One region of the Pseudoalteromonas sp. SG44-17 genome, then DNA from elsewhere that is predicted to be linked to it. Evidence: riboswitches for the same ligand, from Rfam matches in the RefSeq annotation. Region 1 holds a riboswitch; the other holds the start of a gene.
What was found. A riboswitch is a leader RNA that binds a small molecule or an ion and turns the genes downstream of it on or off. The one in region 1 is predicted to bind cobalamin.

Region 1 (6,199 bases):
CGCCTTGAAATTAAAGATGATAAAGCTTACGTAGTAACGCACACCCATCATGGTATGGCCGGTTTCCCATTACCAACGCAAGAAGATGTCTTGTCGTTAATGTCAGGTGGATTTGACTCGGGCGTTGCTAGTTATCAAATGATCCGCAAAGGCGCTCGTACGCACTTTTTGTTCTTCAATTTAGGCGGTGCGGCGCACGAGATTGGTGTTAAACAAGCCAGCTATTATATTTGGAAGCAGTTTAGCTCAACCCATAAAGTTAAATTTATCAGTGTTGACTTTGACCCCGTTGTTGCCGAAATTTTAGAAAATGTTGAAAACAGTCAAATGGGTGTAGTTCTCAAACGTATGATGATGCGTGCAGGCAGCCAAATAGCTGAAAAAATGGGGATTCAAGCGCTTGTTACCGGTGAGAGTCTAGGCCAAGTTTCAAGTCAAACATTAGCCAACTTAAGTGTGATTGACCGTGTTACCGAAACGCTTATATTACGCCCGCTGATCCAACACGACAAACAAGAAATTATAAACATCGCTCGTAAAATCGGCACCGCAGAAATGGCCGAAACTATGCCGGAATACTGTGGTGTGATTTCTAAAAAGCCTACAGTTAAAGCTAAAATTGCCGTAGTAGAAGCTGAAGAGCAAAAGTTTGATTTTGATGTGCTCAATACTGTTATTGAAAACGCACGTATTATGGATATTCGTGACATTGACGTCGAAGCTAAACAAGAGCTAAAAGAGGCAGAGTCAGTTTCTGATTTACCAGCTGATGCAGTTGTTGTTGATATTCGCTCGCCGGAAGAAGAAGATGCAGCACCGCTTGAAATTGATGGGATAGAAGTTGTGCATTTGCCATTTTTCCGCTTAGCGACCAAATTTGCAGACCTACCGCAAGACAAAGACTACTACTTATATTGCACTAAAGGTGTAATGAGTCAGCTACAGGCGCTTATTTTACATGAAAATGGCTTTGCCAATGTTAAAGTTTATCGCCCGTAAGGTTGATAGTTATTAATAACAAGCGCGAGTTAAATCGCGCTTTTTTTATGTCTGATAGCATCGAGTAAAGATTGATTGTGAGGGGTATTAATACCTAGTTGATTACCTTTTTGGCAAATATAACCGCACATCGCGTCAATTTCTGTGATGCGATTATGGGCGACATCTTGATGCATTGATGAGTAATTGTTTTTGGTATCACTCATCACTTGATAGGCGTTCGCTAATGCTTCAGCAAGTCGCACATTAATACCTAGTTTATTTGCTACGGTACACGCTTCGTTTAAGATATTTAAAATTATGCCACTAAACTGTGGTGCAGTCAGTGCGCCATTTTTCAAATTGTGCAGCGCACTGAGTGGATTAATAGCAATATTAACGAGTAATTTTTCAAAGCGTAATTGTTGTATATTATTTGTGGTTGTTAATTCAGGAATAGCGTTTAGTAGATTTTTAACTTCAGCGAGTTGTGTTTTTGCTTGCTGGTTACAATCACCTAAAATGCTGCTCCCGATACCAGTATGCAACACACTAAAAGGTGTATCTTTGTAGCCCGCTAAACGTGTTGTTAAAAAGTATAGTCCTTGTTGTTTTGTAAGTTCGCTATTTATTTCATCTACATTACCCATGCCATTGTGAGATAAAATCAATTGGCATTGAGCGCTTAAAAAAGGCTTTAGTTGCCTAAATGCGGTGGCAACTTGATATGCTTTAACAGTAAAAATAACAACATCGACTTGGCCGTGCTCAGATAATTGAGTCAGGTTTGTCAGTTGGCAATTAATTGCTTGTTTTGGCGCGTTTGCTTGTTGATAAAAACGAGGTTCGTCAATAGCATGCTTGGTAAGTAGGGTAACCCTGTGCTGTTGACTCAAATAATGGCTATAGAGCAGCCCAATGGCACCATCGCCAACGACGAATATATTAGCCATTTTGATTCTTTTTAAAACGAGAATAAATACCGAACAACAAAAAGAAACTAGCAGCCCCAGAAAAGTCAGCAACAACATCAGCAACAGATGCGCTACGATAAGGGATTGTGCTTTGCATTAGCTCAATAGCGATGCCATAAAATGCTAATAACACGAGGTGAACGAATACAGGTAGCTTGAACGCTCTGACCATGACGGCTGCCAGAACAAAGAAAATAATAAAATGCACTAACTTATCTAGATGAGGCAGTGACGATACCCCAACGCCCCTAAAATCGCGGGCAAACAAAAAGGTAAATACCAGAATACTGATTAAAAATAGAGTTTGATAAACACGCCGAGTCACGAAAAATCCTAAATCGTTTAAAAATAGAACCGCAGTATATCAAACAAATTTCGTATCGCACCTGAACAAAGCATAGAAAAGTGTAAAGATTTATAAAATTTATATAGTATAATTATCGACAATATAAATTTGAATTAAAAATATCTTGTTAGGAGAGACTTATGCCTTCATTTGACATTGTTTCGGAAGTCGAAATGAACGAAGCAAAAAATGCTGTTGATAACGCCAACCGTGAGCTGGAAACTCGCTTTGACTTTAGAGGCGTTGATGCGTCAATAGAGCTTAATGATAAAACCATTAAACTAAAAGCAGAAGCTGATTCACAGGTTATGCAGTTGTTTGATATTTTAGCGAGCAAAATATCAAAACGCGGTATGGACGTATCAAGTTTAGAGCTGCAAGATATTTCACGTGCGGGAAAAAATGTTTACCGTAATGTTGCGCTAAAGCAAGGTATCGAAAAAGATATGGCTAAAAAAGTAGTTAAAGCCATTAAAGACTCTAAAGTGAAAGTACAAGCCGCGATCCAAGGCGAAGAAGTACGTGTAACGGGCAAAAAACGTGATGACCTACAAGAAGCCATGCAAGTAGTACGCAGTGCTGATTTAGGGCAACCATTTCAGTTTAAAAACTTTAGAGATTAGAAAGCTAGGAGCTAGGTTTCTAGGTGCTAGAAAAAGCCAAATTGCAGCAATGTAGTTTGGCTTTTTTAGTTTAGAACTTATGATTATTCCTAGAACCTAGAGTGTTTAGATGTATAGCCGTCCATTGACTTTTGTGCTTAAAATAATCACAATAGCGACCTATTTTCAAGGTGCTTGTGGTTACTTTTCAAGGTTGTTGATTAAGTAAAGCAAGATAATCGGGAAGTTGGTGGCGTTTATAGGATATAAACGAAGTCCAACACTGCCCCCGCAACGGTGATACATACTTTTAGCTAAATTTATTAGCAAGTTATGTTAAGTCCGGAGACCGGCCTTGAAGTCAATTTACTATCACTTGTGCGGTGGGCGCGGGTCAGGGGATATCATGTTAAACAAATCTACTCTATGCGTAGCAATTGCCGCTGCGTTGTCTTTTTCTGTGTCTGCAGAGCAATCAATAGAACGCCTGACGGTAACCGCTAATAAATTTGAACAATCAATTACTGATGTACTTGCCAGTGTAACTGTTATTGAGCGCAGTGATATTGAAACAAGTAATGTCCGTGATTTACCGAGTTTACTAGCAACCCAAGTTGGTTTTCAAATAAATTCCAATGGTGGCTTTGGGCAAAGTTCTGGCGTGTCACTTCGCGGTTCAAGCTCGCGACATACACTTATTTTGATTGATGGCGTACGTACGGGCTCTGCAACCCTTGGTTATAAATCAATTAGTAATATTCCTCTTAATTCAATAGAGCGCATTGAAATTGTTAAAGGCTCTCGTGCTGCAGTTTATGGGTCTGACGCGCTCGCTGGTGTGATCAATATTATTACTCGTACAAAGGAATCCGTCAGCCTAGATGCAACATTTGGTACTGATGCTTATCAAAATTATCAAGTTGCAGGTACAACGGTAGTTGATGCTGTTAAAGCGTCGTTTAATGCTGGGTTTGAAAAAACGGATGGCTTTGACGTATTGCAAGGCGTAGCATCGGATGAAGATGGTTATGAGAACAAAAATTTAGGATTTAATATTCGCTATGCAGATGAGCTGTTAGGTGAGCTTAAAGCGCTGGGTCAATACAGTGAAGGTAATGCACAATACGACAATGCTTTCTCGCCTATTGATAGTATCGTAGAAAATAATGAATTTGAAAATTATCAGCTAGGGCTGGATTGGGATAAATCCTTTACCGATCATAAGCACTCAATTAATGTTGCTATTGCAACCGACGATTCTGACAACAAAGGCTATGATTACACTGGTGCGATTATTACTAATAGTTATAAAACAAAACGTAAACAATTTGATTACCACGGCAGTTATAATGCAAGCCAAGTTTTAACCGTTAATGGCGGGCTTAATTGGTATAAAGATGAAATATTTACTAATGGTAAGGCTTATCTAGCGGATAGCAAAGTAGCTAAAGCTGCATTTCTTGGGGGCTATTTTGATGATAATAAATTCATTGCAAATTTAGCATTGCGTTTAGATGATGATGAGCAGTTTGGTAATGAAACAACTTACGCCGCAGCTGTTGGTTATCACTTAAATAAGCGTGCAACACTTCGATTGAGCCAAAGCACGGGATTTAAAGCGCCAACATTTAATGATCTTTATTTTCCTGACCCTTTATCTCCAGGTAATCCAAATTTAGCACCAGAGACATCAACTAACCAAGAGTTAGGTTTGAGTTTAGACTTTTCTCAGGAAAAGCTTGATATATCAATATTCAGAAATAATATTGAAAACCTAATTGCATGGGCACCTAATGCAGCTGGTAAATGGCAGCCAGAAAATATAAATGAAGCACGCCATGAGGGTGTTGAGTTTAGCTTTGCCAATACAGTACTTGGTTTTGATAATCAGTTTAATTTTACTTATTTAAATGCTGAAAATACCGAAACGGGTGTAGCACAAACTTATGTTTCACCACGTACTGTGAACTGGTCTGTTGCGAAGCAGTGGGGCGATTTTGATGCCGGTTTTGATATGCAGTACCGTAGTGATCGAAAAGGTAAAGTAACAGAGCTTAGTTCTTATACGTTATGGAACTTAACTGCAAATTATCAATTTAACAGTGCGCTTTCATTTTCTGCTCGTGTTGAAAACTTATTTGATAAGCAATACAACGCGGTTGACTCAAGTATGGATTATGCAACTGGCGAAGTGTTTTACTACAATACAGTTGACCGTCGCTTCTTTGTTGGCGCAAGTTACCAGCTCTGATCTCGTTCTAGCTTAAATAAAAAAGCCCGACACTTTTGTTTGTCGGGCTTTTTTATATTCAGATGAAAATGCTTATTTAGCACTTTGCTTAGTTTACTAAAAACTGTTTATAGTCTTTCTCAAACTTTTTCAGCTTAGGTGCTATCAATAAACTGCAATAGCGTTGCTCAGGGTTTTCGTTGTAGTAGTCTTGGTGATACTGCTCTGCTGGGTAGTAAGTGGTTGCAGGGCTAACTTCAGTGACGATATCTTCGCGTATTTGGCTTTGTAATTTTGCAATATATTGATTAGTTTGCGCTTGCTGCTCGCTATCATGATAATAAATCACACTTCGATATTGGGTGCCTATATCATTACCTTGGCGGTTTAGCTGAGTGGCATCATGCAGGGTAAAAAACATCGCCAGTAAGGTCTCATAGCTTATCTGGCTACTGTCAAACTTAATCTGTACAACCTCTGCGTGGCCGGTGAGGCCAGTGCAAATTTGTTTATACGTAGGCTCAGTTGTTTCGCCGCCAGTATAGCCAGAGCTTACTTGTAAAACGCCTTTCACGCGCCTAAACGCGGCATCAATACACCAAAAGCAGCCACCACCAAATGTTGCAGTTTCATTTGTTATACTCATTTAGTTGTTCCTTAAAGCTGTTAAATTACACGGATTATCTAGCGTAACAGAAGAACGAGCAAGGAGGTTTATTATTTCATTTAATTACGGCAGGGAAGTGTGTTGAAGTGAAAAGTAGCGTTGCTATGGGTTTGCAACGCTACGATGAGATTAAAGCTCTTTTAGCGGCCTTTCAGCTTCTTGTTGGTTGAGCTTTTGTTGTAAAAACTCAGGAGACTGAGTATTGCGAGCCAGCGCATAGTACGCCGCAGGAACAACAAATAGCGTAAGTATGGTTGCGACAATAACACCAGTAAACACCACTACACCAATTACCATACGGCTCTCTGCACCAGGGCCTGAGGCTAGCACTAGTGGCACCGCACTCATTACCGTAGTCAAAGAGGTCATAATAATTGGTCGCAATCTTTGGGTTGCTGCTTG
Region 2 (6,199 bases), on a different contig from region 1:
ATGTAATTAATGTCAATTTGCGGGTTTAAACGCAGCGCATCAAAATCAGTGTGGTTACTAATATGAGGAAGTAGCAATACTGCGATTTTTATTTTTGCTTGGCTTACTTGATTATCTATCGCTACCGCGTCTTCAGCATCGAGGGCGAGATCATGTAAATACGGCAACACCCCTAACACTGGTTTACCTGTGTACTCTTCAAGCCAATCAAGGCCACCTTGCAATAAGCCTATATCGCCACGAAAACGGTTGATCACAAAGCCTTTTACTCGTGCTTGTTCTGACTCGCTTAATAGCGCAAGAGTACCGACCAAATGCGCAAACACACCGCCTTTATCTATATCTGCAATAATGATCACGGGGCAATCAACCGCTTCGGCGTAACCCATATTAGCAATATCACCCGCACGTAGATTAATTTCAGCCGGGCTGCCCGCCCCTTCAACTACCAGTAGCTCAAACTCTTCGCTTAAACGCTGTTGCGAAGCCAGTACCGCATCCATCGCGACTTTTTTATAATCATGATAAGCACCTGCTTCCATATTACTAATGGCTTTACCGTGAATTATCACTTGAGCGCCAGTATCACTATTGGGCTTGAGTAAAATGGGGTTAAAATCAACCCGTGGCGCCACTTTAGCTGCAATCGCCTGTAGTGCTTGCGCACGACCTATTTCGCCGCCATCTTCTGTTACAGCGCTGTTTAAGGCCATATTTTGTGGTTTGAATGGAGCAACTTTGATCCCGCGTTCAACAAATACCCGGCACAATGCTGCAACTAAAGTACTTTTCCCTGCATCAGAAGTCGTACCTTGTACCATTAATGTTTTCATCATGACTGCCCTTTCAGTGTTAAGGCAAGACCTGCCATTATAAATTCAACTCGCGCAGCTTTTGCGGCAATGGCTTGATGTAACCAGCCTGATTCATCTACAAACCGGCGGCTTAGCTCGCCCAGAGGCACAATACCGTGGCCAACTTCGTTACTGACAAAAATCACTTGCCCCGGTAAATTTTCAAGGGTATTTAGTAGTGCTGATTTCTGTTCATCCCAACAATCACTTGTGGCGTGACATAAACAGTTACTTAACCATAAGGTTAAGCAATCAACTAAAATACAGTTATCTTTGCTGCTGTGTGTTTGTAACGCTTCAGCCAATGCAATTGGCTCCTCAACTAACGGCCAATCGACAGGGCGCTGTTTTTGATGATGGACTATACGATCTTGCATTTCAGTATCGTGGGCTTGCGCCGTTGCGAGGTAAATAACGCTTTTATTGCTTTGCTGTGCAAGCTGTTCAGCAAAGCGGCTTTTTCCACTGCGTGCGCCGCCTAAAATAAATGTGTGGTTAGCGTTCATAATATACTCACGAAAGTTAAGTAAATGGCAATTTCACTTAGCTGCTGCGCCGCACCTAAACAATCGCCAGTGTAACCACCTAACTGCTGTTTAAACCAGCGGATCAAAATGACTCTTAGGATCAGTAATACTGCTACAAGAATGAATACGGTTTGCCATAACAATACACCAACAGCAATCAAGCTAACCAGTAAAGTAGCGGCGGTTACAAGTAACGTAACTAAACTAGTGACCGATAGGTGCATAGCAAGCGGCTTTACTTTTGAAGTCGCATCTTCACTTACATACTCCATCCCCATAATTAAACTGGTTGCCACTACTCGGCTTACACATTGCCCGATAACAATTGCACTCAATACAGTAATCAATGACTCACTAAGAAAGAGTAGGCTTTGAAATTTAACCAGCAGCATAATAAATAATGCCGCTGCACCATAAGTACCAAGACGACTATCTTTCATAATGGCAAGCTTTTGCGACACCTGCCAACCACCGCCAAAACCATCCCATACATCGGCCCAGCCATCTTCATGAAATGCGCCTGTTAATAACAACCCGACCGCCATCATTAGTAATACACTTATTGATGCTGGTAACAGTAATTGAAAAACGCCGTAGCTGAGTGCTAATAATCCACCAAGCAGTAAACCCACTAAAGCAAAATAGCGACTTGCTTGATTTAAATGAGCACCGGTTACATTAAAGCGCAACTGCACCGGTAGCCGGGTTAAAAAGCTAATTGCTAATAACAGTAACTGCCATTGCGTTACTTTATTTGCCTCTGGGTTAGGCATTAACTGACAACCTGCTTAACACCAGCATCAGCAAAACTAGCCATCTGATTATAAAAACCAAGTGCGGCTTGCAATAATGGTAAACTTAACGCAGCGCCAGTGCCTTCACCCAAGCGTAAATCAAGTTGCAGCAGTGGCTTAACATCGAGTGCGTTTAACATCAGTCGATGGCCTTGCTCATTTGAGCAATGTGCAAAAATTAAATAATCTTTCACTGCTGGGTTAATATTAATTGCGGCCATTGCCGCAGCACTACAAATAAAGCCATCAACTACTACAGCCATGCCTTGCTCAGCCGCAGCCAACATAGCTCCCGTAATATGCACAATTTCAAAGCCACCTAACGCTGCAAGTAGTGAAATAGGATCTGCTAAATGTAACTGATGCAATACCAGCGCTTGCTCTACAACTGTTATTTTACGCGTAACAATATCATCACTAACACCCGTGCCTTTGCCAACACACTGCTGTGCAGGTAAATTCAGCATAGCTGCCATAATCGCTGCTGCACTGGTGGTATTACCTATGCCCATTTCGCCAAAGGCAATTGTATTACAACCACTATGACTGAGCTGCTGCACCAGCTGTTTAGCATTATTAAAGCCTTGCTGTACCTGCGCGGTATTCATTGCCATGTCTGTATTAAATGGCTTTGTTATACTTCCTAGACGGCAATTATGGACACTTGGCGCTGTGACTGGATGCAAAATACCACAATCAATCACTTCTAATTGCCAACCTAACTGTTGGCAAAAGACATTAATAGCGGCACCACCGCTGACAAAATTAGCTACCATTTGTGAGGTGACATCACTGGGCGCTATCGATACCCCTTGTGCAGCAACACCATGATCTCCTGCAAATACCAGCAAAGTAGGCTTATTGATTGCAGGTGCAAAGGTTTTAAAAGCATCTTCGCTTGCCACTTTTTGGCTAAACAAAGTAACCAGTTGTATTGCACATTGTTCTAACTGTCCAAGTGCACCAAGCGGTTTAGTTTTTTGGTTAATCTTATCAATGATGAGGTGACCAAATTGATTAGTTACTGTGGGTATATTAAACATCTGACTAACTCTCTCGCTTGCGAAAATAAAGTAACGATAAAAAGAAAATACTGCCTATTGCAGAAGTAATAACACCGATTGGCAATTCTTGATTTGCAAGTAAAACACGCGATAGCACATCAACCCACACCATAAATATACCGCCAACTAAAGCCGTCATGATCAAACCAGTAATAGTGCCTTGCGACACAAAAAACCGTACTATATGCGGGATCATCAAACCAACAAAACCAATACCACCACACATCGCCACTAACACTGCAGTGATCAATGAGCTCAATACCAACATTAATAACCGAAACCGCTGTACCGGTATTCCTAAAGTTGCAGCACTTTCATCACCTAGTAACATTGCATTTAGTTGCCGACGAAAACCCATCATCAGCACTGTGCAACTAATAATAACTAAAGCGGGTAACCATAACGTTGACCATTGTGCGCGAGCAAAGCTGCCTAGCGTCCAAAATAAAATAGCCGTGATCGCCTGTGGATCACTAAAATACAAAAGTAAGCTGGTAAAGGCACTGAATAAAAAGGATAAAGCGACCCCAGCCAAGAGCATGCTTTCAACTTGTCCGCGACCTGCTCGTCCGGCAATAAAAACCAGTAATAACATAGTCAATAAACTACCAACAAATGCCGCGGCCGACATTGTTATTCCCGCGCTGACTCCTGTTAGTGTCATAAAACATACCACACCAAATGAGGCTCCCGATGAAATACCAAATAAGTAAGGATCGGCTAACGGGTTACGGGTTACGGTTTGTAAAATTAAACCAGCAATAGCTAGACCAGAGCCAGCTAAAAACGCCAACAATGTTCGTGGCATTCGCAGTTGCCATATGATCCGCGCTATAAAGGAGTCATCTCCCTGACCTATAATACTGTGGTATACATCAATAAATTTACTGGCCGCAGCACCAAAGCTAAGTGCTATAAAAATGCTCGACAAGGCAAAGAATAACGCCACGCTGACTGCAAAATAATTATTTTTTTGCATCAACGCCACCACCTTGATAACCGTAAAAATAGGTAATACGCGGAATGACCTTATTTAATTGTTTACTCTGTGGATGCGCCGAGACTTCGGCACAGACACCAAATACTTCGCTAAGCATTTCTTCCGTGATGACATATTCTGGGCTACCCGTTGCAACTAACTTACCTTGCTTTATCACCAGTAGTTCATCACACATACTTGCTGCAAGATTAAGATCATGGAACGACGCTAATACCGTTACATTTAGCGATTTAGTCAACTCCATTAATTGAATTTGATATTTAATATCTAAGTGGCTGGTAGGCTCGTCCATAATTAATAATTGAGGGCTTTGTACAATTGAACGTGCTATCAATGCGCGTTGCTTCTCGCCACCGGAAAGGGAATCAAACGATTGCTGTAAATGATGGCTCAAGCCAACTTGCTCAATCGCCTGAAAAATAATTTGTTGATCATTTTTAGTTGTCGAACTAAATAAGCTTTTATGCGGCGTAAGGCCAAGACTCACTACATCATAAAGCGATAGATTAAATTGCGAAGGTGTTTCTTGCAGCACCACAGCAACCTGCTTGGCATATTCATCCGCACTTAGCTGCCAAATATTTTTCCCTGCAAATATAACCTCACCGCACACTGGTTTAGTGTAACGGTATAAACAACGCAATAAACTTGATTTACCTGCGCCATTAGGCCCTAACAAACCGATAAACTGGCCTGGTTTTATTGCAAAATTAATATCGTGCAAAATAGCGGTATTTGCCACCGACCACGATAAATTAGTTACTTCAAGTAAAGGGGGATCAATTACTGCTGGTATTTGCAATGTGTTATCTCTCTAGCAATAGCTAAACCCAATACACTACAAACCATTATGATCATGGTGATAATAGAAGAGTTAGCCCGCTCAATAGGTAATAAATTAACGTATTTTGTATCTGACTTATCGCGCTTGCGACTTACAGTTGCGGGAACAGTTGAGGAGTTACACCCCATTCCAAAATACATAAGGCTCTATTATGGGCGGGTGAGTAAATATTTCAATTAATATCTTTCTAGACGGCTAAAAATAGTCTTTTAAAACACAATTCTTGGCCATGCTTTATCGCTATCATCTATGTAAATATCAATACAAATGAGCTTCCCATAACCGATTGAAAATATGTTTTGCTGATTCGACTCTTTTGGTAACCGACAAATAATACCTAATAGTTGCTTGATCACTCCGGCATGCGTTAAAACTAATTGTGCTTGAGTACGATTACTTGCAATATCAATTAGTAACGTTTGCCACCACGTTGCTATTCGCTGATAAAAATCCCTCATACTTTCGCCATGAGGGGGAGTTACTTGCCAAGGGCTTTGCCAAAAATCGCCAAGACTAGGAGAATCCGTCTGTTGCCACAAATCATCATATTTACAGCCATCCCAATCACCAAAATTAAACTCTCGGAGCTGATCAGTCAGAAAAAGTGGTATTTGCTGGGCATGGCTAAAAGATCTGGCAAATTCGCTACAACGTTTCAAAGTCGAACTTTGTACAAGCTCAATATTAGTTAGCTCATTGCACGCTTGATGTAATTGCGCACGGCCAAGTTCACTGAGTAAAAAATCTGTCTGTCCGGCCAAGACTCCTTGCTCAATCAATTCGCCATGGCGTAATAAATAAACGCGACTAGAAAATGGCGGCATAAAACCCTCTTACATTAAAGAAAAGTACTTTTAACAATAGCATAATGGTCATCCTAAACGGATTAAGCGCACATCAAAATGTAGAACGGCATTAGCTCCTATTTTCCCACCATTCCCCTTGCGCCCCCACGCCAGCTCTGCAGGAATTACAAATTCATAGCGAGAACCAACCGACATCAATAAAATACCTTCTCGTAATCCTTCGATTGCCTCATCTAAGGTAAATACTTCAGGCATTCCAGCTTTATAACTATCAGCTATTACGCTGCCATCAGCAAGCATAATACGCTGA

Region 2: another riboswitch for cobalamin. It lies ahead of H5182_RS10455 (ABC transporter ATP-binding protein); the one in region 1 lies ahead of H5182_RS14780 (TonB-dependent receptor domain-containing protein).

What each region holds. Positions count from the first base shown of each region.
Region 1 covers NZ_JACJEV010000021.1:22,827-29,025, reverse strand. Annotated here, with positions in the region: gene thiI (tRNA uracil 4-sulfurtransferase ThiI) at 1-999, shown strand, start outside; gene H5182_RS14795 (ketopantoate reductase family protein) at 1,029-1,931, opposite strand; gene H5182_RS14790 (VanZ family protein) at 1,924-2,277, opposite strand; gene H5182_RS14785 (YajQ family cyclic di-GMP-binding protein) at 2,439-2,921, shown strand; cobalamin riboswitch at 3,095-3,273, shown strand; gene H5182_RS14780 (TonB-dependent receptor domain-containing protein) at 3,307-5,151, shown strand; gene msrA (peptide-methionine (S)-S-oxide reductase MsrA) at 5,240-5,776, opposite strand; gene H5182_RS14770 (efflux RND transporter permease subunit) at 5,927-6,199, opposite strand, start outside.
Region 2 covers NZ_JACJEV010000012.1:890-7,088, reverse strand. Annotated here, with positions in the region: gene H5182_RS10480 (cobyric acid synthase) at 1-833, opposite strand, end outside; gene cobU (bifunctional adenosylcobinamide kinase/adenosylcobinamide-phosphate guanylyltransferase) at 833-1,360, opposite strand; gene H5182_RS10470 (adenosylcobinamide-GDP ribazoletransferase) at 1,357-2,154, opposite strand; gene cobT (nicotinate-nucleotide--dimethylbenzimidazole phosphoribosyltransferase) at 2,154-3,218, opposite strand; gene H5182_RS10460 (iron ABC transporter permease) at 3,223-4,218, opposite strand; gene H5182_RS10455 (ABC transporter ATP-binding protein) at 4,205-5,041, opposite strand; cobalamin riboswitch at 5,127-5,252, opposite strand; gene H5182_RS10450 (histidine phosphatase family protein) at 5,293-5,907, opposite strand; gene H5182_RS10445 (FKBP-type peptidyl-prolyl cis-trans isomerase) at 5,956-6,199, opposite strand, start outside.